Regions from separate parts of the Halomonas salsilacus genome, predicted to be linked through region 1. Evidence: riboswitches for the same ligand, from Rfam matches in the RefSeq annotation. Region 1 holds a riboswitch; each other region holds the start of a gene.
The links. A riboswitch is a leader RNA that binds a small molecule or an ion and turns the genes downstream of it on or off. The one in region 1 is predicted to bind thiamine pyrophosphate.
Positions count from the first base shown of each region.

Region 2: linked by a shared signal. The riboswitch ahead of thiM (hydroxyethylthiazole kinase) and the one ahead of tenA (thiaminase II) in region 1 are both predicted to bind thiamine pyrophosphate.
Region 3: linked by a shared signal. The riboswitch ahead of ACR80S_RS01345 (sodium:solute symporter family transporter) and the one ahead of tenA (thiaminase II) in region 1 are both predicted to bind thiamine pyrophosphate.

Region 1 covers NZ_JBPKAQ010000012.1:42,580-48,661, forward strand. The annotation lists gene ACR80S_RS15405 (sugar phosphorylase) at 1-847, opposite strand, end outside; gene ACR80S_RS15410 (cytochrome b) at 917-1,492, opposite strand; partial or broken gene ACR80S_RS15415 (hypothetical protein) at 1,560-1,745, opposite strand; gene tenA (thiaminase II) at 1,794-2,462, opposite strand; TPP riboswitch at 2,544-2,679, opposite strand; gene ACR80S_RS15425 (CDP-alcohol phosphatidyltransferase family protein) at 2,722-3,492, opposite strand; gene ACR80S_RS15430 (zinc-dependent alcohol dehydrogenase) at 3,707-4,693, shown strand; gene ACR80S_RS15435 (6-pyruvoyl trahydropterin synthase family protein) at 4,709-5,107, shown strand; gene ACR80S_RS15440 (glycosyltransferase family 4 protein) at 5,122-6,082, shown strand, end outside.
Region 2 covers NZ_JBPKAQ010000011.1:100,410-106,491, reverse strand. The annotation lists gene ACR80S_RS15150 (sulfite exporter TauE/SafE family protein) at 1-563, shown strand, start outside; gene ACR80S_RS15145 (serine hydrolase) at 742-2,127, shown strand; gene ACR80S_RS15140 (DMT family transporter) at 2,252-3,127, shown strand; gene thiE (thiamine phosphate synthase) at 3,277-3,894, opposite strand; gene thiM (hydroxyethylthiazole kinase) at 3,884-4,714, opposite strand; TPP riboswitch at 4,750-4,852, opposite strand; gene ACR80S_RS15125 (cytochrome b) at 4,980-5,492, shown strand; gene ACR80S_RS15120 (PepSY domain-containing protein) at 5,679-6,082, opposite strand, start outside.
Region 3 covers NZ_JBPKAQ010000001.1:292,008-298,089, reverse strand. The annotation lists gene ACR80S_RS01350 (TenA family protein) at 1-473, opposite strand, end outside; gene ACR80S_RS01345 (sodium:solute symporter family transporter) at 470-1,876, opposite strand; TPP riboswitch at 1,866-1,976, opposite strand; gene ACR80S_RS01340 (asparaginase) at 2,266-3,336, shown strand; gene ACR80S_RS01335 (DEAD/DEAH box helicase) at 3,477-6,082, opposite strand, start outside.

The DNA of each region.
Region 1 (6,082 bases):
CCACGTGGTCGACCACGGCGCGCAGCAGGCGGACCACCTCATGGGTCTGGGGCAGGTGGATGCAGGGGGTGCCGACCTGTTTCCACAGGTAGGCGATGGCGTCCAAACGCACCACCCGGGCGCCCTGGGACAGGTAGAAGAGCAGGATGCCGATGAACTCCAGCAGCACATCCGGGTTGACGAAGTTCAGGTCGATCTGGTCCTCGGAGAAGGTCGCCCAGAGGTGGCGGGTGCCGCGGCGGGTGGGCACCGGCACCAGCAGCGGCGAGCTGCGCGGACGCACCACAGCGGTGAGGTCGGTCTCCGGGTCCATCTCGATGAAGTAGTCGCGCCCCGGCTGGCTGCCGGAGAGGTAGTCGACGAACCACAGCGACTCCCGGGAGACGTGGTTGAGCACCAGGTCCACCGCCAGGTCGCGCCCTTCGGCCAGCGCGCGGATGTGCGCCCAGTCGCCCAGAGTCGGGTCGACTTCCCGGTAGTGGATCACCGAAAAGCCATCGTCGCTGCTCCAGGGGAAGAAGGGCAGCACATGCACGCCGCTGAAGGTGTCGGGCAGGCGCCGGTCGAGAAACTCGCCCAGCACCTCCAGGGGGGCTCGCTCGCCGTCGAGGAGGCTATCGCCGTAGCCGATCAGCCACTGGTCGCGCTCGCTCCAGAGCGGCACGGGGGCGTCATGCCGGGGGGATGTCTCGGGTGCTTGATGCTCGAGCAGCGTCAGCAGCCGACGCAGCACCTCGTCGGCGCGTTCGCCGTAGAGGAAGGCCAGGTGGCCATGGGCGCGGCGGCGGAAAGCCGCCGCATCCAGTGGAGTGGTGACGGAGGGTGTGAAGGTCGGGCGGTCGGGCATGTCGGGTTCCCTGATCGGTCTGGCGTTGCCAGTACCATGCAGGGAGCGTGCCAGCCCTTCCTGCCTGGATCAGAACAGGCTCATGCGCTTCATCACGTTGTCGCGACGGATCAGCCAGTGGAAGAGGGCGCCGGCGATGTGCAGGGCCACCAGGCCCAGGATCGCCCAGCCCAACCAGCCATGCCATTCGAACAGCCGCTCCGACAGCGCCTCGTCCACCCCCACCACACCGGGCAGACGCCAGTGCAGGAACTGCACCGGAAAGTCGCCGCTGGCGGTGGCGGCCCAGCCCAGCAACGGCTGCACCAGCAGCGCCAGGTAGAGCAGGTGGTGCACCGCCGAGCTGAGCACCCGCTGAAAGGCGGGCAGCGGCGGTTCATGGTCGGGGACCACGAAGAGCAGTCGCGTCACCAGGCGCAGGGTCATCAGCGCCAGCATCGCCACGCCGAGGGACTTGTGGGCGGTGTAGAGAAAGTCGGTTCCCCTCTGGCCGAAGCGCTCCATGGCCCCTTCGAAGCCGAGAAATCCCAGGGTCAGGCCGCTGGCCAGTGAGAAGAGCAGCACGACGGCCACCAGCCAGTGCAGCACGCGGTGCGGGTAGGCGTAACGATCTGTCTCCGACCTGTGGCTCTCTATCATTGACATGGGGGCTCTCCTGAGAATCGATGCGGGTCATAACTTCAGCCTAGTCAATGCCACCCTCGCCTGCGCTTCATACCTCCTGATAGAGCTGGCTACCTTTGTCGCGGAACTTCTCCGCTTGCTCCTCCATGCCTTTGATCAGCGCTTACTGGTCGCCGTTCAGCCCGTGGTCATTCGCATAGTCACGGACCTCCTGGCTGATCTTCATGGCGCAGAACTTGGGCCCGCACATGGAGCAGAAGTGGGCGGTCTTGCTCATGGGGCTTTCCTTGTTGTGGCTTTTGTTGTGGTGAGTCGTGGGGCGTTAAAGGGCTCGGTCGAGCCCCATCTGCCAGAAGTCGATCTCCAGGCGCGTGGCGTCATGGAACACCCGGGTGAGTTCCTCGAAGCGTGCGGGGGTAACGTCGGCCAGGCGGGCGTCGAGCCAGGCCACCTCGGCGCGGCGGGCGGCCTGGAACTCTTCGCTTTCGTACATGGCGATCCAGGCGTCATAGGGGTTGGCGTTGCCGCGCCGGGTGGAGGGTCGGGCGTTGATCCAATCGGCGATCTCGCCGTAGCCCACCAGGCAAGGGGCCAGGGCCACGTGCAGGTCGAGCAGGTCGCCTCGGTTGCCGGTGTCGAGCACATAGCGGGTGTAGGCGAGCGTCGCACGGGCCTCGGGCAGGGCGGCGAGGTCGGCCTCGGCGATGCCCCATTCCTGGCAGTACCCCACGTGGAGGCCAAGCTCGAGATCGACGATCGCCTTGAGGCCCTCATGGGCCTGGCGCAGGTCACTCAGGGTGCGGCTTTTGTAGGCGGCCAGCGCATAGGCCCGGGCGAAATGGATCAGGAACAGGTAGTCCTGCTTCAGGTAGTGGCGAAAAGCGTCCTCGTCGAGGGTGCCGTCGCCCAGGCCGCGCACGAAATCGTGCTCGATATAGGCGCGCCAGTCATCCTGGCAGGCGGCGGTGAGGTCGCTGAAGCGGTAGCCCATCGGCTGTCTCCGGAGTCGAGTGGGGATCCGGAGCAGGGGCGTAGAGTAGAGACGAGGGGCCGGGAGGGGAAAATGGCGTGGTGTCCTGGCCCGCTTGATTCCTACGCCGGTACTAACCGGATCAGGTTCAACGGGACCAGCGCTCGACTCATCTCCATGTCTGGAGAGACCCCTGCGCCATCTCAGCCGGACTTCACCGGCACCCCGTCAAGCGTGAGGCAAGTCTAGCAGCCCCGGGCGGATCTGCCAGCCCCGAGGCTTACCGGTGGCGGTAGAGCCAGCGCACGTCCACCGCGAAGGAGGCGGCCAGTCCCGCCAGGGCGGTGACCGCCAGCCAGGTGGCGAGCAGATCGGACATGGCCGGCAGCAGGGCGAGCATCAGAGCGGCGACCTGCCAGACGCAGACCGCCTTGCGCCGGAAGCTCTCGGGGAGGTCGGCGGCGAGCCAGGGCCAGCGCCAGCGTGCCGCCACGAAGGCGTAGCGCATGGCGCCGATGGCCAGCACCCAGGGGCCGACCCGCTCGAGCAACAGCAGGGCCAGGCAGAGCACCAGGATGAAGAAGGCGTCGAGTTCCATGTCGAAGCGTGCCCCCAGGGCGCTGGCGCTAGCGGTGCGCCGGGCCACCCAGCCGTCCACGCCGTCCAGGCTCAGGGCGACCAGGGCTAGGGCGAAGAGCCACGTCCCCCGGGCGGCCATCAGCGCCGGGTCGGCCAGGGTGCCGGCCAGCAGGGCCACCAGCACGCCGCGTGCCAGGGTGACCCGGTTGGCCGCGCCGAGACCGTCCGGGCGCCGCGGGCAGCGCCTCAAGGCGCGCCACAGCAGAGCCGCCATGCCCAGGTAGGTGCCGATGGCGAGCGGTGCCACCCAGGGGGAGGCGCCGGTGCCCAGCCCGATTGTCAGTAGCCCCAGGGTGGCCAGCAGCGCCAGCAGGGCGACGCCGCCCAGGCCCAGCTCCATGCCCACGCGCACCTGACTTGCCGCGCTGGCGGCGTCATCGGCGATGTCCTGGTTCGAGGTGGTGAGGGGCATGGGGACACCCGGGTTGTTGTCGATAGCCATTCTCGGTGGAATTGTCGCTGGGCATGGTCGCTGGGCATTGCCGCTATGCTGAGGCTCAGGGCCCATGATGATTACCTTAGCAGCCGGCCGCGATGGAAACCTCCGGTGCCGCCAAAGTTGTGCGCAATGTGGTATATGTACCATTATTGTAAAGGTATTTCTTTCCCTTCTCGCTGGAGCCTTCATGTCTTTCGACACTGCCACCGCCTTCTGGACCCTGGCGCCGGGTCAAGGCGCCCTGCGCGAGGAGCCGCTGCCCGCTCCCGGCGAGGGGGAGGTGCAAGTCAGGGCGCTGTTTGGCGGCATCAGTCGCGGCACCGAGGCGCTGGTGTTCCAGGGGCGGGTGCCCGAGAGCGAGTGGCAGCGCATGCGCGCTCCCTTCCAGGCCGGTGATTTCCCCTGGCCGGTGAAGTACGGCTACGTCAGCGTGGGGGTGATCGAGGCCGGCTCCGCGCCACTGCTGGGCCGAGAGGTGTTCTGCCTCTATCCCCACCAAGATCGCTACGTGGTGCCCGCCGCCGCGGTCACGCCGCTGCCGGTGGGCCTGCCGGCCGCCCGGGCGGTGCTCGCCGCCAACATGGAGACCGCGATCAACGGCTGCTGGGACGCCGAGCCGCGCCTCGGCGATCGCATCGCGGTGATCGGGGCCGGGGTGGTGGGCGCCCTGGTGGCCTGGCTCTGCGCGGCCATCCCCGGCACCCGGGTCTGCCTGGTGGATATCGCCCCGGGGCGGGCCGAGCTCGCCCGTGCCCTGGGCGTCGACTTCTGCCTGGCCGAGCAGGCGCCGGTCGACAACGATCTGGTGGTTCACGCCAGCGGCAACCCCGAGGGGCTGCGCCTGGCGCTGGCGCTGGCCGGTGACGAGGCGCGGGTGGTGGAGATGAGCTGGTACGGTGATCGCGAGGCGAGTCTGCCGCTGGGGGAGGCTTTCCACTCCCGACGGCTACGCCTGGTCGCCAGCCAGGTAGGCCGCCTGCCGGCGGAGCGCACCCCGCGCTGGGATCCTGGCCGTCGCCTGGCGCTGGCGCTGGACCTGCTGCGCGACCCCCGCCTCGACGCCCTGATCAGCGGCGAGAGCGATTTCTCTGATTTGCCCGCCCTGATGCCCCGACTCGCCGCCGCCGCGGGCGAGGTGCTCTGCCACCGCCTGCGCTATCCGACGCCCGACTGACTGGAGCTACTGACCATGTACCGACTCACCGTTCGCGACCACTTCATGATCGCCCACAGCTTCCGCGGCGAGATCTTCGGCCCCGGCCAGCGCATCCATGGCGCCACCTACGTGGTGGACGTCACCTTCCAGCGCCGCGAACTCGACGACCACGACCTGGTGGTCGACATCGGCCTGGCCGGCGAGGCGCTCAAGGCGGTGCTCGGCGAGTTCAACTTCCAGAACCTCGACGAGTTACCGGAGTTCAAGGGGCGCAACACCACCACCGAGTTCATGGCCCGGGTGATCTTCGAGCGCCTGGCCACGGCAATTCAGCTTGGCAAGCTGGGGGAGGGCGCCGGCGGGCTCGAGGCCATGACCGTCGCCCTCCACGAGTCGCATATCGCCTGGGCGAGCTTCGAGGGTACGCTGTGATGGTGAGTGCTGCCGTGACCTCGCCCGCCGGCACCCTGACGCTGATCGTGGCCGGCGACCCCGGCCAGCTCACCGGCGGCTACGTCTATGATGCCCGCATCGTTTCGGTGTTGCGGGCCCGGGGCCACCACGTCGAGGTGGTGGGGCTCGAGGGGCGCTTTCCCGTGCCCGACGACCTGGCCCGGCGCAGCATGGCCCGGGTGCTGTCGTCGCTGCCGGATGGCGACCGGGTGGTGATCGACGGGCTCGTCATGGGCGGCCTCCCCGAGGAGATCGCCCCCCATGCCGATCGCCTGGTGATCATCGCCCTGGTCCACCACCCCCTGGCGGACGAGACCGGCCTGGACGATTCGACCCGCCGGCATCTCCACGACAGCGAGACCCGCGCCCTGGCGCTGGCGCGACGCGTCATCGTCACCAGCGCCTGGACGGCCCGCGGCCTCGACCGCTTCGGCGTGGAGGCATCGAGGCGTCGCGTGGTGGAGCCCGGCGTCGAGCCGGCGGCGCTTGCCGCCAGCGCCCTGGACCTCGAGGCGCCGGGCCCCCGTCGTCTCCTCTGCGTGGCGACCCTGATCCCGCGCAAGGGCCATGACCTCCTGCTGGAGGCGCTGTCCGGCTTGCAGGACCGCGACTGGACCCTGGAGGCCGTCGGCAGCCACGCTCGAGATCCCCATCACGCCGCCCGGCTCTTCGCGGCCGCGCGTCGTCATGGTCTGGAGAGGCGCATCGTCTGGGCCGGAGAGCGCGATGCCCCGGGCCTGGCGGCCGCCTACCACCGGGCCGAACTCTTCGTGCTGCCCTCACGCTATGAGGGCTACGGTATGGTGGTCACCGAGGCCCTCGCCCGCGGGTTGCCGGTGCTCACCACCACCGGCGGCGCCCTGGTCGACACCCTGCCGGCGCGGGCCGGCCTGGCGGTGCCCCCCGACGATGCGGTTGCCCTGGGCGAGGCGCTGGCCGCCTGGCTCGACGACG
Region 2 (6,082 bases), on a different contig from region 1:
TGCTCACCTGGCGTCACGTGGATCGTACCCTGCTGGCGGCCTTCCTGCCCGGCGTGGTGCTGGGCGCCCTGGCCGCGGCCTGGCTGCTGGTGCGGCTGCCGAGCGGGGTGCTGGAGCTGTGCATCGCCGCCTTCGTGTTCTATTCCTGCTGGGGGCCGGGGCTGCCCAGGCGGGCCCTGGGGCGTGTCGGCACCCTGCTGGCCGGTGCGGTGACCACCCTGCTCTCCAGCCTGGTGGGGGCCAGCGGCCCCATGGTGGCGGCCTTCATCAAGCAGGGGGCCGAGGGGCGGCTGGGCAAGGTGGCCACCTTCTCCGCCTGCATGAGCGCCCAGCACCTCACCAAGGCCTTCGTGTTCGGGGTGGCCGGCTTCGTGTTCCGCGACTGGCTGGCGCTGATGCTGGTCATGGTGGCCTCGGGCTTCCTAGGCACCTGGCTGGGTCTGCGCCTGCTGCACCGGCTCTCCGACCACCGTTTCGATACCCTGTTCAAGTGGGCGCTGACCCTGCTGGCGCTGCGTCTGACCTGGCTGGGGCTGGCCCGCCTGCTGGGCCAGGGCGGCTAGCCGCGAGCCCCCCTTGCGCACGCTGTCGGCATGGCGAGGGCCAAGAAAATTGTGAAAGCGCATAAGAATCGCCGCCTTTCCTGCCCTGGCGCCCTGTACAGTAGGAATTTCCTGTTCATAATGCCTAGTGAGGTAGTGCCGCCTGTTCGGCACGCAGGGGAACGCAGAGGGAACGCAGATGGTGACCGCAACCATAATCAGAATCCGGCGCCATGGCATCGGCGCTATCGTGCTGCTGGCGTGCCTGGCCATGTCCATGGCCACCACGACCTCGGCCCAGGCTAATCCACGCTACGCCGCCATCGTGGTCGACATGGAGAGTGGCGAGGTGCTGCACGCCGTAAATCCCGACGAGACCCGCTATCCGGCGTCTCTGACCAAGATGATGACGCTCTACCTGCTGTTCGAGAAGCTGGAGAGGGGTGAGCTGCGTCTCGATTCGCCGCTTCAGGTCTCCTCCTATGCGGCGTCCAAGCAGGCGTCCAAGCTCTACGTGAAAGCCGGTTCGACCCTGCCCGTGGAGACCGCCATCCAGGCACTGGTCATCCGCTCCGCCAATGATGTGGCGGTGGTAGTGGCCGAGGCGCTGGGCGGCAACGAGGCCAACTTCGGTCGGATGATGACCGACAAGGCGCGGCAGCTGGGGATGCATCGCACCACCTTCCGCAACCCCAACGGCCTGCCCGATGCCGCTCAGACCACGACGGCCCGGGACATGGCGACCCTGTCGATCCGGCTGATGCAGGACTTTCCCCAGTACTATCACTACTTCTCCCAGACCCGCTTCACCTGGAATGGCCAGACCATCACCGGTCACAACCGTCTGCTCGGCAGCTACCCCGGGGCGGACGGCATGAAGACCGGCTTCATTCGCGCCTCGGGCTTCAACGTGGCCACCTCGGCGGTACGCAACGGACGCCGCCTCGTCTCGGTGGTGATGGGGGGCTTCACCGCGGCTTCGCGGGATACCCACATGGCCGACCTGCTCGACCGCGGCTTCGTGCGTGCCTCGCTCTATGGTCGCGGCGACTGGGTCGCCCAGGCGGACTTCTCCGGCGACCGCATGAGCATGGAGGGTGCACCGGCGGCGCCGGCCCGTCAGCCCGAGATGCAACTGGCCAGCCGCTCGGCGCCCGAGCCCGTCCGTCAACTGGCCAGCCTGCCGGCCCCGGAGCCGCTGCCCTCGGCCCGGCCCTCGCTACCACAGACCGCCCAGGGCTCCGCCAACGACCCGATCCGCGAGCTGATGACCCGCGCGGAGCCCTCCGCCGCCCAGCGCAGCGAGACCCTGCATCGGCTCGAGCCGGTGGGGTCAAGCGCCAGCTGGGGCGTTCAGGTCGGGGCCTTCTCCAATCCCGATAACGCGCGCCAGCATGCCAGCCGCGCCGCCGACCGGCTCAGCCAGGATCTCTTCAATGCCCGGGTGGATATCCACGAGGTGAGCGGCACCCAGGCCCTCTTTCGCGCCCGACTGGTCAACCTCGACGAGAACCAGGCCTATCGGGCCTGTCGCAGCCTGGCCAGCGAGGGCATGGACTGCATGGTGATCAACGCGAGCCTCTGAGCCCTTCAGCACGGCCTTGCCGCCCGCCGGCAGAGCCGCTAGCCTCGCACGACAACCACCCCGCCGGCCTCTGGTCGGCGGGGTGGTGTTTTTGGGTCAGCGTGAGGGTCCACAGGGAGGAGATATGTCATCGTCATTCAAGGGGATCGGGTTCATGTGCCTGGGCGTGCTCTGCCTGGCCATCGGCGACGCCATCGCCAAGTGGCTGGGCGAGGTGCACTCGCCGCTGCAGATCATCTTCTTCCGCACCCTGGTCTCGCTGCCGATGATCGCGCTGCTGGCTCACTTCGGCGGCGGCCTGCGCAAGCTGCGTACCCGGCGCCCCGGGGTGCACCTGCTACGCGGGCTGATCTACACCGGCACCATGTTCTGCTTCGTGCTCGGCCTGACCCTGCTGCCCCTTGCCGAGGCCACCGCCATCGCCTTCGTGGCACCGCTGTTCGTCACCCTGCTCTCGGTGCCGCTGCTGGGCGAGCGCATCGAGGGGCCGGTACTGGCGGCGTCGCTGGTGGGCTTCGCGGGGGTGCTGATCGTGGTCCGCCCCGGGGGCGCGGCCTTCGACCCCGGCGCCCTGGCGCTGATCGGCGCGGCGGTCTTCTATGCGCTGATGATGATCACCGCGCGGCGCTGGGGCAGCAGCGAGCACCTCTGGGCCATGGTCTTCTACATGACCCTGGTGCCGTTCCTGCTGACCACCCTGGCGCTGCCCTGGGTGTGGCAGACGCCCCACCCCTGGCACTGGCTGGCTTTCCTGGGCTCGGGGTTGTTCGGCGTGGGGGCCACCGCTTTCATCACCCTGGCCTTCCGCCATGCCCCGGCGGCCATCGCCGCCCCCTTTGACTACAGCGCCATGCTCTGGGCGGTGCTGCTGGGCTGGTGGTTCTGGGGCGAGATGCCGGATATCTGGGTCTTCGTCGGCAGCGCCCTGATCATCGGCAGCGGCCTGGCCATTGCCTACCGGGAAGGCCGCACGTCGCTCAAGCGCCGGCCGACCTCCTGAACAGGAGGCCTACAAACGACTGCGCTGAGCCATGCTGTGTTGAAATCACACTCAAAATGCTCATTTACAGCTCGTAAACTCCGCTTTTTCGTCTGATTTCGCCTTGCCTGACCTTCGCTCGTAACGTTTATAAACCTCCTCTTTTGTCCTCATCTTTCGGTGAAGATGAGGCGCGCCGCGGCCTCCGGGTCGGAGCGGCCGCAGATCGCCGAGATCACCGCCAGCCCACCGGCGCCGGCCTGGCGCACCGCCATCGCGTGCTCGGCCTTGAGCCCGCCGATGGCCACCGCCGGCAGGGGGCTGGCCGCCACCAGTGCGGCCAGCCCCGCGAAGCCCAGCGGCTCGGCGTGGTCGTGCTTGCTTGGGGTGGCGAACACCGGCCCCAGCCCCAGGTAGTCGAGGCGCTCGGCATCCACCCGGGCGAGCTGCGCTGGGGTCTGCACCGAGAGGCCGAGCAGGGCGCGCTCGCCCAGCGCCGCGCGGGCGGCGGCTACCTCGCCGTCGTCCTGGCCGATATGCAGGCCGTCGGCGCCGCTCTCCAGCGCCACCGCCAGGCGGTCGTTGATGATCAGCGGCACGCCGCTGCCGGCCAGCGCCGCCTTGAGCCGCCGGGCCTGGTCGATCATCTCGTCATCAGAGGCGTGCTTGTCGCGCAGTTGCACAACCGTCACCCCGCCGCGCACCGCGGCCACCACGGTCTCGATCAGGCCATGTCCGGCGCACAGGCCGGGGTCGGTGACGAGATACAGGGAGAGATCAAGTCGCATCGGTCATCTCCAGTCGCAGGCGACCCCTCAGGGTGTCGCCGTCCAGGGCATGCAGGGCGTCGAGGAAGGCCACGGCGAAGCTCCCCGGGCCCCTGGCCGCCTCGCCGGCCAGCTCCCCGGCCGCGGCGTAGCAGGCCAGGGCCGCCACGGTGGCCTCGAAGGGGTCCTCGGCGCCGACCAGGAAGGCGGCTACCACCCCGGTCAGCGAGCAGCCCAGGGTGGTGACCCTCGGCATCAGCGGGTGGCCACCGTGCACGTACGTCAGGTGCCGGCCGTCGGTGACGAGATCTACCTCGCCAGTCACCGCCACCACGCAACCGAGTCGGCGGGCCAGGCCGATGGCGGCCTGCTCGGCGGCCTCGGCCGGGTCGCTGCTGTCGACGCCGCGCCCGCCGGCCCCGCGGGCCCCGCGGGCCTCCAGGGCGATGATCTCCGAGGCGTTGCCGCGAATCACCGTGGGCAGGCGCTCCAGCAGGCGCGCCCCGGTCTCACGCCGGTAGGCGGTGGCACCTACCGCCACCGGGTCCAGCACCCAGGGCTTGCCGGTCAGGCGGGCTGCCTCCGCGGCCTCGATCATGGCGTCGACCCAATGGGGCGAGAGGGTGCCGATATTGACCGTCAGGGCGTCGGCGATGGCGGTGAATTCGGCGGCTTCCTCCCGGGCATGCACCATGGCCGGCGATGCGCCGATGGCCAGTAGCACGTTGGCCATGGTGTTCATGGCCACCAGGTTGGTGATGTTGTGGACCAGCGGGGCACGCGCGCGCACCCGGGCCAGGTGGGCGGCGGGGTCGAGCGAGGGGAATTTCGTATGGGACATGCGGCCTCCCGGGCGCGGGAGGTGCAGGCAGGCGGAGCCTCGGCTGCACGACTCCCTACGCCGGCATTATCCGGGTCAGGTGCCAAGGGTGCCTCTCAGCCGCGGCAGCTCTCCACCGCGGCGCCCCTGTCGTCATGGCACCACTATCCCCGCCGGCCGGACGGCTGTAAAGGCCGCAGATGAATGGCGCATGAACGCGCCTGTCAGCCTGTGGACAGGCGCCGCGTCGTACAAGGATCACGTTACCCACAGAGGAGTGATCACGATGAACTGGCTCGATTCCGAACAACGCTACGGCGTCGTCTCCCGCCTGGTCCACTGGGCCATGGTGCCGTTGTTGCTGCTGATGCTGGTCAGCGACTGGTGGATGGATGCCCTGAGCAAGAGCAGCGCCATGGGTCTGCACAAGAGCATTGGCCTGCTGTTGCTGGGGCTGCTGGCCTTCCGCCTGGTCTGGCGCTGGATCAACCGCGGACGCCTGGCACCCCCCGCCCACTGGCAGTGGGCGGCCTTGCTGGGCCACCTGGCCCTCTATGGCCTGCTGGGGCTGATCCTTGTCTCCGGCCTGCTGGCCGCCGTTGGCAGCGGACACGGGGTGGCCTTCTTCGGCCTTCCGTTGGTCCCCGCCGGGGCGGAGATCGAGTGGCTGGAGGAAGCCTTCGAGGAGGTGCATGAGGTGGCCGCCAACCTGCTGTGGCTGGTGATCGGTGGACACGTGGTGGCGGTGCTGGGCCACCAGTGGCTGTTCGCCGACCGCACCCTGCAGCGCATGACCTGAGCGGTACGCGGTTCGGGGCTGCGGCCTCGAACCGCGTTGCATCGCAGCATTTACAAACGGCAAACGGCAAACGGCAAACGGCAAACGGCAAGAGGCAAGAGGCCCGGAGCGGTAGTGGCGCCCCGGGCTTCTTCTCTTGCTGTTAGTGTTGCTGCCTGGTCTTTCGGTGGCTGGTCTTTCGGTGGCTCAGTCGCGCTCGACCTTCACCAGCTCCCGCTCGCCACGTCGGGTGGTCACCTCGAGTTCGCGGCCGCTGTCATCGCGCCCCTCGATCTCGATCAGGTCATCGCGATCGATCTCGATCTCCTCGAACTCGGCCATGCCCTCGGCCACCGCGACCTCCATGGCCAGGCGGATGTCCGCCTCGCTCATGCCCCAGGGGCCGTCGTCTCTCCGCTTGCGTTCCTCCTCTAACAGCTCACCGCTCTCCAGCGAGAGCCGCACCTCGGCCTTCCACTCGTCGTCCAGCCAGCCCTCGATCTCCACCTGGCCGCGCTCCTTGCCCTCGATCTCCAGGTAGTGGGTGAAGCCGTAGGCGGCGCCTCGCTCCAGCACGGCGTCGAGGCTGCCCACGGGGAGGGTGTCCTCGG
Region 3 (6,082 bases), on a different contig from region 1:
CACTCCAGGTAGATCCACTCGGTGACCACCAGCACCGCCATTATCTCGGCATAGCCACCGCCCCGGCCGGTGTCGCGCAGCAGCGCCTGGAAGGCCAGGGTCTGCGGCAGGTAGTCCGGCGCCTCGCGCTGGGCCGCCGGCACATCGAAGGCCTCGAAGGTGCGCTGGAAGGTGCTATTCTCGTCGCTGGTCAGCATGCCCATGAACTGACCCAGCACCACCCGGTCATCCATGGTCGGCGCCTGGCCGATGGCGTGGCCGATCAGCGCGGTAAAGGGGTCGACGAAGCCGTAGTCTTGCACCATATAGGCGGCGAAGCCCTCCCCTGATAGCCGCCCCTCGGCCAGGGCGTCGAACAGCGGATGGTTGACGGTGGCCGACCAGTCAGGCTCGCTGATCTCGCGCAGCCAGTCGGTGATGCGCGCCGATTCGCGACCGGCGGCCCAGGCGTTCCAGTCGGAGCGTGTGGTCATCGGGCATCTCCCCTGCTTGCCAGGTGAAATCTCGCCCCCGGGCGCAGCCAGGCGATCAGCAGGCTGGCCAGGGTGGAGGCGACCAGCGCCCCCAGGAAGGGCGGAAGCGTCGGAATGCTGTCCGGAAAGCTCGCCGCCAGCACGCCGGCAGCCAGGCTGCCCTGGGTGATCCAGCCCGGCAGCACCGCGCCGAGCAGGCCCGCCACGCCCCCGGCCACGGCTGCCAACGGCGACATGCGCTGCCACAGGCCGAGCAGCACCGGCACCACGATGGCGGCGCACAGCAGGTCAGCGATCAGGAACAGGCGCAACACCGAGAAGCCCTGCAGGGCCACCCACACCACCGGCGCCATCAGCGCCACCGTGACCCACCGCGCGCCCCGCACCGAGAGCCCGCGCCGCCCGGCGCTGGCCACCGCCATGGAGGCGATGGCGTTCTGCAGGGTGTCCACGCTGGAGGCCACCAGGGTCACCGCCAGCACCAGGGCCGGCAGGCCCAGCCACGCCGGTGCGGCGGAGAGCAGCGCGAAGAAGGGGATCGGCGGCTGGCCCAGCGGCAGCGCCTGCATGGCCGCCAGCATGCCCAACCCGCCGATGGCCATCACCACCAGCAGACTGCTGGCCCCGCCCAACAACGCCCCGCGGCCCAGAGCACGGTCATCCGCGGCCGCCCAGATGCGCTGCCAGTAGCCCTGGTGAAAGAGATTGGCCGCGGTGACCGCGATCACCAGGGTCAGCGACACGGAGAGCGCGCTGCCGATGGGGATGGACGGCATCACCGCCCCGGCCGGCATGGGCGGCAGCCACCACCAGGCCACGCCGCCGACCAGCACCAGCAGGGTCAGCAGCAGCCAGGCCTGCCAGCGGTCCGTGGCCAGGCTCGCCCGCAGCCCGCCCAGGGTGGTGTAGACCAGGGTGACCACCGCCACGCCGAGGATCACCAGCGAGGGCGGCACGTCAGAGAGCAGCGCGGCGATGGCGCCGATGGCGGTCAGCTCGGCCGCCAGGAAGATGGCCATGTAGGCCACGGAAACGAAGGAGACCCAGCGCCGCACGCCGGCGCCATAGCAGGCCTCGGCGAATTCGCCGATGCTGCGCCCCTCCGGCAGGTAGCGGCGGATAGAGGGGCCATAGAGCCCAATGATCAGGAACGGCAGCGACGAGCCGATGGCGTAGCCGGCCAGCGCCACCGGCCCCACGAAGGCACCGATCTCCGGCGGCGCGAAGAGGATCCAGGCGCCCATGCTGGACGCCAGGAATGACAGGCCGATGGACTGGGCGCCCTGGGAGTTGCGCGCGGTGACGTAGTCATCGAGAAGGCCATCGGCCCGGCGGGCCCTCAGGCCCAGGAAGGCAAAGCACAAGAGCGCCGCGCCGAGCACGGCAGACGTCAGGTAGGGCATGTCGCACTTCCTCCGCCGGTGTGAACCGGATCAGGTTCCAGGGTCGGCGCATGGCCCTCTCAGCCCTCGCAGATGCGGTGGGACTCCCCTGGCGACAAGTGAATGAATGGTGGGTGTCCTTCCTCGCGTCCCGGCCGGCCTGGCCGATAGCGGAAGGAACGAGAGTCATGATAGCGCACGCGCTTGGTTCGAACGACCACCTCCTAACCCCGCTATCCCCCCATAACGCCACCTATCAATCACGCACCCATCAGGAATCGACAGTTGGGGAAAAATCACGGCGACATCCCGATGAACTGGCTATGGTGTTTATCTGGAAGCAGTCAAGCCTGCAGCGTTAATTGATTGCGTCTCAAGCCAACTTAACCAGCCAACAGGGTGGGGGTATCGTGAAAATACAACAGTTAGCGAGAAGCTGGATTGCAGGGGTTGTGCTGATGGCGGTATCGGCGGCTGTCTTGGCGCAGTCGGAGGAACGGCACGTAGTGGTGCTCGCCACCGGTGGCACCATAGCCGGGGCAGGGGCCTCCGTCGCCGATAGCGCGACCTACGCCGCCGCCACGGTACCGGTCGATAAGCTACTGGCGGGCTTACCCGAATTGGAAAACCTTGCTCGGGTCAGCGGGGAGCAGGTCTTTCAGATCGCCTCCGAAAGCTTCAACAATGAAAATCTGCTTGCCCTGGGCCAGCGCGTATCGGAGTTGACCAAGCAGGCCGATGTCGACGGAATCGTCATCACCCACGGCACCGATACCCTGGAGGAGACCGCCTTCTTCCTAAATTTGGTGGTGCAAACCGACAAGCCAATCGTGCTGGTGGGCTCCATGCGCCCTGGCACTGCCCTGTCCGCCGACGGCGGCCTGAACCTCTACGGTGCCGTGAGCGTCGCTGCCAGCGAGGATGCCATGGGCAAGGGGGTCCTGGTGACCATGAACGACGACATCTTGAGCGGGCGTGACGTCAGCAAGAGCATCAACATCAAGACCAACTCCTTCCAGAGCCAGTGGGGCCCGCTCGGCATGGTGGTCGAAGGGCGCAATTACTGGTTCCGCGACCCGGTCAAGCGTCACACCACTTCATCCGAATTCAACATCGATGATATCGACACCCTGCCAGCCGTCGATATCGTCTACGGCTACGGCAACATGAATACCACGGGCATCGAGGCCTACGGCGAGACCAACATCGCGGCACTGATCCATGCCGGTACGGGCAATGGCTCGGTAGCGGCACCGGCGGTCGATGCCTTGAAGGCACTGCGTGACAAGGGGGTGAATATCATCCGTTCTTCCCGGGTGCCCGCCGGGTTCGTGCTACGCAACGCCGAGCAGCCCGATGACGACTACGACTGGGTAGTGGCCCACGACCATCGCCCGCAACAAGCCCGCATCCTGGCCATGGTAGCCCTGACAAAGACCGATGACAGCAAGGAACTTCAGCGGATTTTCTGGGAGTACTGACCGACTGCCAGCGACGGCAAGTGCTCACAAGGGCTAGGCCCGGCGGCTTGCAGCCCTTGTTGAGCAAGGCCCATCTCATCACGAAGTCGCCGCTCGGGACACCGCTTCGGCCTCCCTCGGCCATCTCCCCATCGGCTGATTCATGCCGGACGCGCCTCCTCGAAGAGTTCGGCTGGCATCGGATACGCCAACTCCCACGTCATGGCGATAGGGCGATCTCCTTCATAACGGTTTAGCGCCTTGGCCGGGCCCAGGAAGATAAATGGCGCCGTCTCGCCCTCGATACGTTTAGTCAGACGAGCGAAGAAGAGAATGGTGTAGCCACGGCCCTCGAAATGGAGGTAGTTCTGCCCCGTCGAGCTCGCCTGCGTAGTATTAGACTGGCTCTCCCAGTGCAACAGCGTTCGGCTGATAGGATAGTCGCGATAACGCGTGGTGGGCGAGAAGTCACCGTCCTCTTTATGGAATGTGACCAGATGGATGTAAGCGCGGATCTCCTTGGCATGGATGACACCCACGCCCGTGGCCCCTGGTTTCTCGAGGCTGGCTAGACTCAGTGCCGCCTTGATCTCGGGGGTGCCGTAGGCTCCATGCAGCAGCAGATCACATTCAAAAGGCAGATCATCTAACCTGCGTAGTGGAGTCCGCTGGTGCGCTCGCCGCCAGGCGGCGATCTCGGCGGCATCCGCCGCCACGCTGGAATTGCTGCGCCACTTCTGCAAAGACTGCTCGAGACTCTCGACGCCCGCCAAGCCACCCTTTCGGGCCCACAGCAGATAGTGCAGCGCCGTCTGCTGCGCGACGTCATAGCGCCCGAGAGCCTCCTCAACGCTGCCATCCGGAGCGCCAAGGGTTTCAATAGCTTTGAGAAGTTCAGGATCACTACGCAGGGCGATTCGCGGCAGCGCCTTTCGGGCCTGCTCAAGGTCCGGGTCCGCAGGCGGCATTTGATACTCGGCCATCGCCTTCCACTCCGTCCAGCTGCGGCGAGCGAGCACCTGAACCGGCGTCAGCCTCGTCTCCTCAAGGAACCGTCCGAAAGTGAGCGGCTGGCCCACCTCCTCCGACCAGGTGCGCAGGGTCTCAGGAATAAATTGATTCAAATCACTCAGCACCGCACGGATCTTGCCGAGCACTCTTTCTCGCGCTATGCGTTCCAGTTGGATGCTGCAGCCCGGCGGCAGGCTCGGAAAATCGGCCTCTACCTCACGGTCTAGGCGCTGCCGCTGACAGGAGAGCAGCGCGGTAAACTTGGTATCCAGTCGATAGCGGCGGTGGGTCTGGCCCACGAAATCCAGCACGGTGAGGCACTCCTTGCCCGGCGCATGTCGCAATCCCCGTCCCAACTGCTGCAAGAACACCGTTAGGCTCTCCGTGGGACGCAGGAACATCACCAGGTTGATGTCGGGGACATCGACGCCTTCGCTAAGAAGATCCACAGTAAAAAGAAATGGTAGCCTGCCCTCGCGAAACTCCCGCAGCCGCTCAGCGCGGAGCTCCGCCGGGGTGTCGCCGACCAGCACGGCGGCCCGATACTCGCCGCCGAGTGCGTTGAAGCACTTAGCCATATACTCGGCGTGCCGCACGCCGGCGCAGAACCCCACCGCACGCAAGCCTTGGAGGTCAGGCTGGTAGCGTTCCAACGCCTGCCTAACGGTATCGACGCGCTGGCGAGCACGAAAGTCGTCGCCGGTTAGCAGGTTCTCGAGTTGCCGGGCGTCATAGCGCCCATTCCGCCATAGGCTTTCATCACTGAGATCGATGTTGTCGCTAACGCCAAAGTAGTGGAAGGGGCACAGTAGCTTCTCTTCCAACGCCTCGGGCAGGCGAATCTCCGCGGCGAAGTCGCCATCAAAGTCTGGCAGGATGCTGCTGCCGTCCATCCTTTCAGGCGTCGCCGTCAATCCCAACAACACTACCGGCTTTAGGTCCTCAAGCAGCGCTCGATAGCTACTAGCAGCCTCGTGATGTGCCTCATCGATTACCACATAGTGAAAGTGCTCAAGACCAAGACTTTCCCAAGGCCGCTGCCGATTGAGCGTCTGCACCGACGCAAATAGATGGCGGTGCTCTGTCGGCGTCTGTCCGCCTACCCAGAGCTCGCCGAAGTTCTGATCGCGCAGCACAGTACGGTAACAGCCTTGGGCCTGTTCGAGGATCTCCTTACGGTGGGCCACAAATAGCAGCGGCACCTGGCGTCCCTCGTGCTCGCAGACCCGTCGGTAGTCCAGCGCCGAGATCACGGTTTTCCCGGTGCCGGTGGCCGCTACTACCAGATTGCGGTAGGAGCCACGCTGTCGCGCGGCGTCGATTGCCTCCAGGATGCGCAATTGGAAAGGCCGCGGCGTGATCTCGGCAAAGAAGGTCACCCCACGTCGATCACGTTCCTTGTGCGCCGCGATGGCTTGTCGAAAGCGGGTGAAATCTGCCTCGGTGTAGGGCTCGAACTCGTCGCTTTCCCAGTAGGCGGAAAACTCGGCGGCAAACCTCTCCAAAACATGCCGCATATCCTGCTCGGTGACCTTGACCGTCCACTCCAGCCCCTGGGTCATTGCCGAGTGGGACATGTTGGCCGAGCCGATATAGGCGGTCGAGTAGCCGCTATCACGGCGAAACTGGTAGGCCTTGGCGTGGAGACGTGTGCCGCCGGTATCGTAGGAGACGCGCACGGTGACATTGGGCTGCCGAGATAGCCACTCCAATGCCGTCGGGTCGCTGGCGCCCATGTAGCTGGTGGAGATAAGGC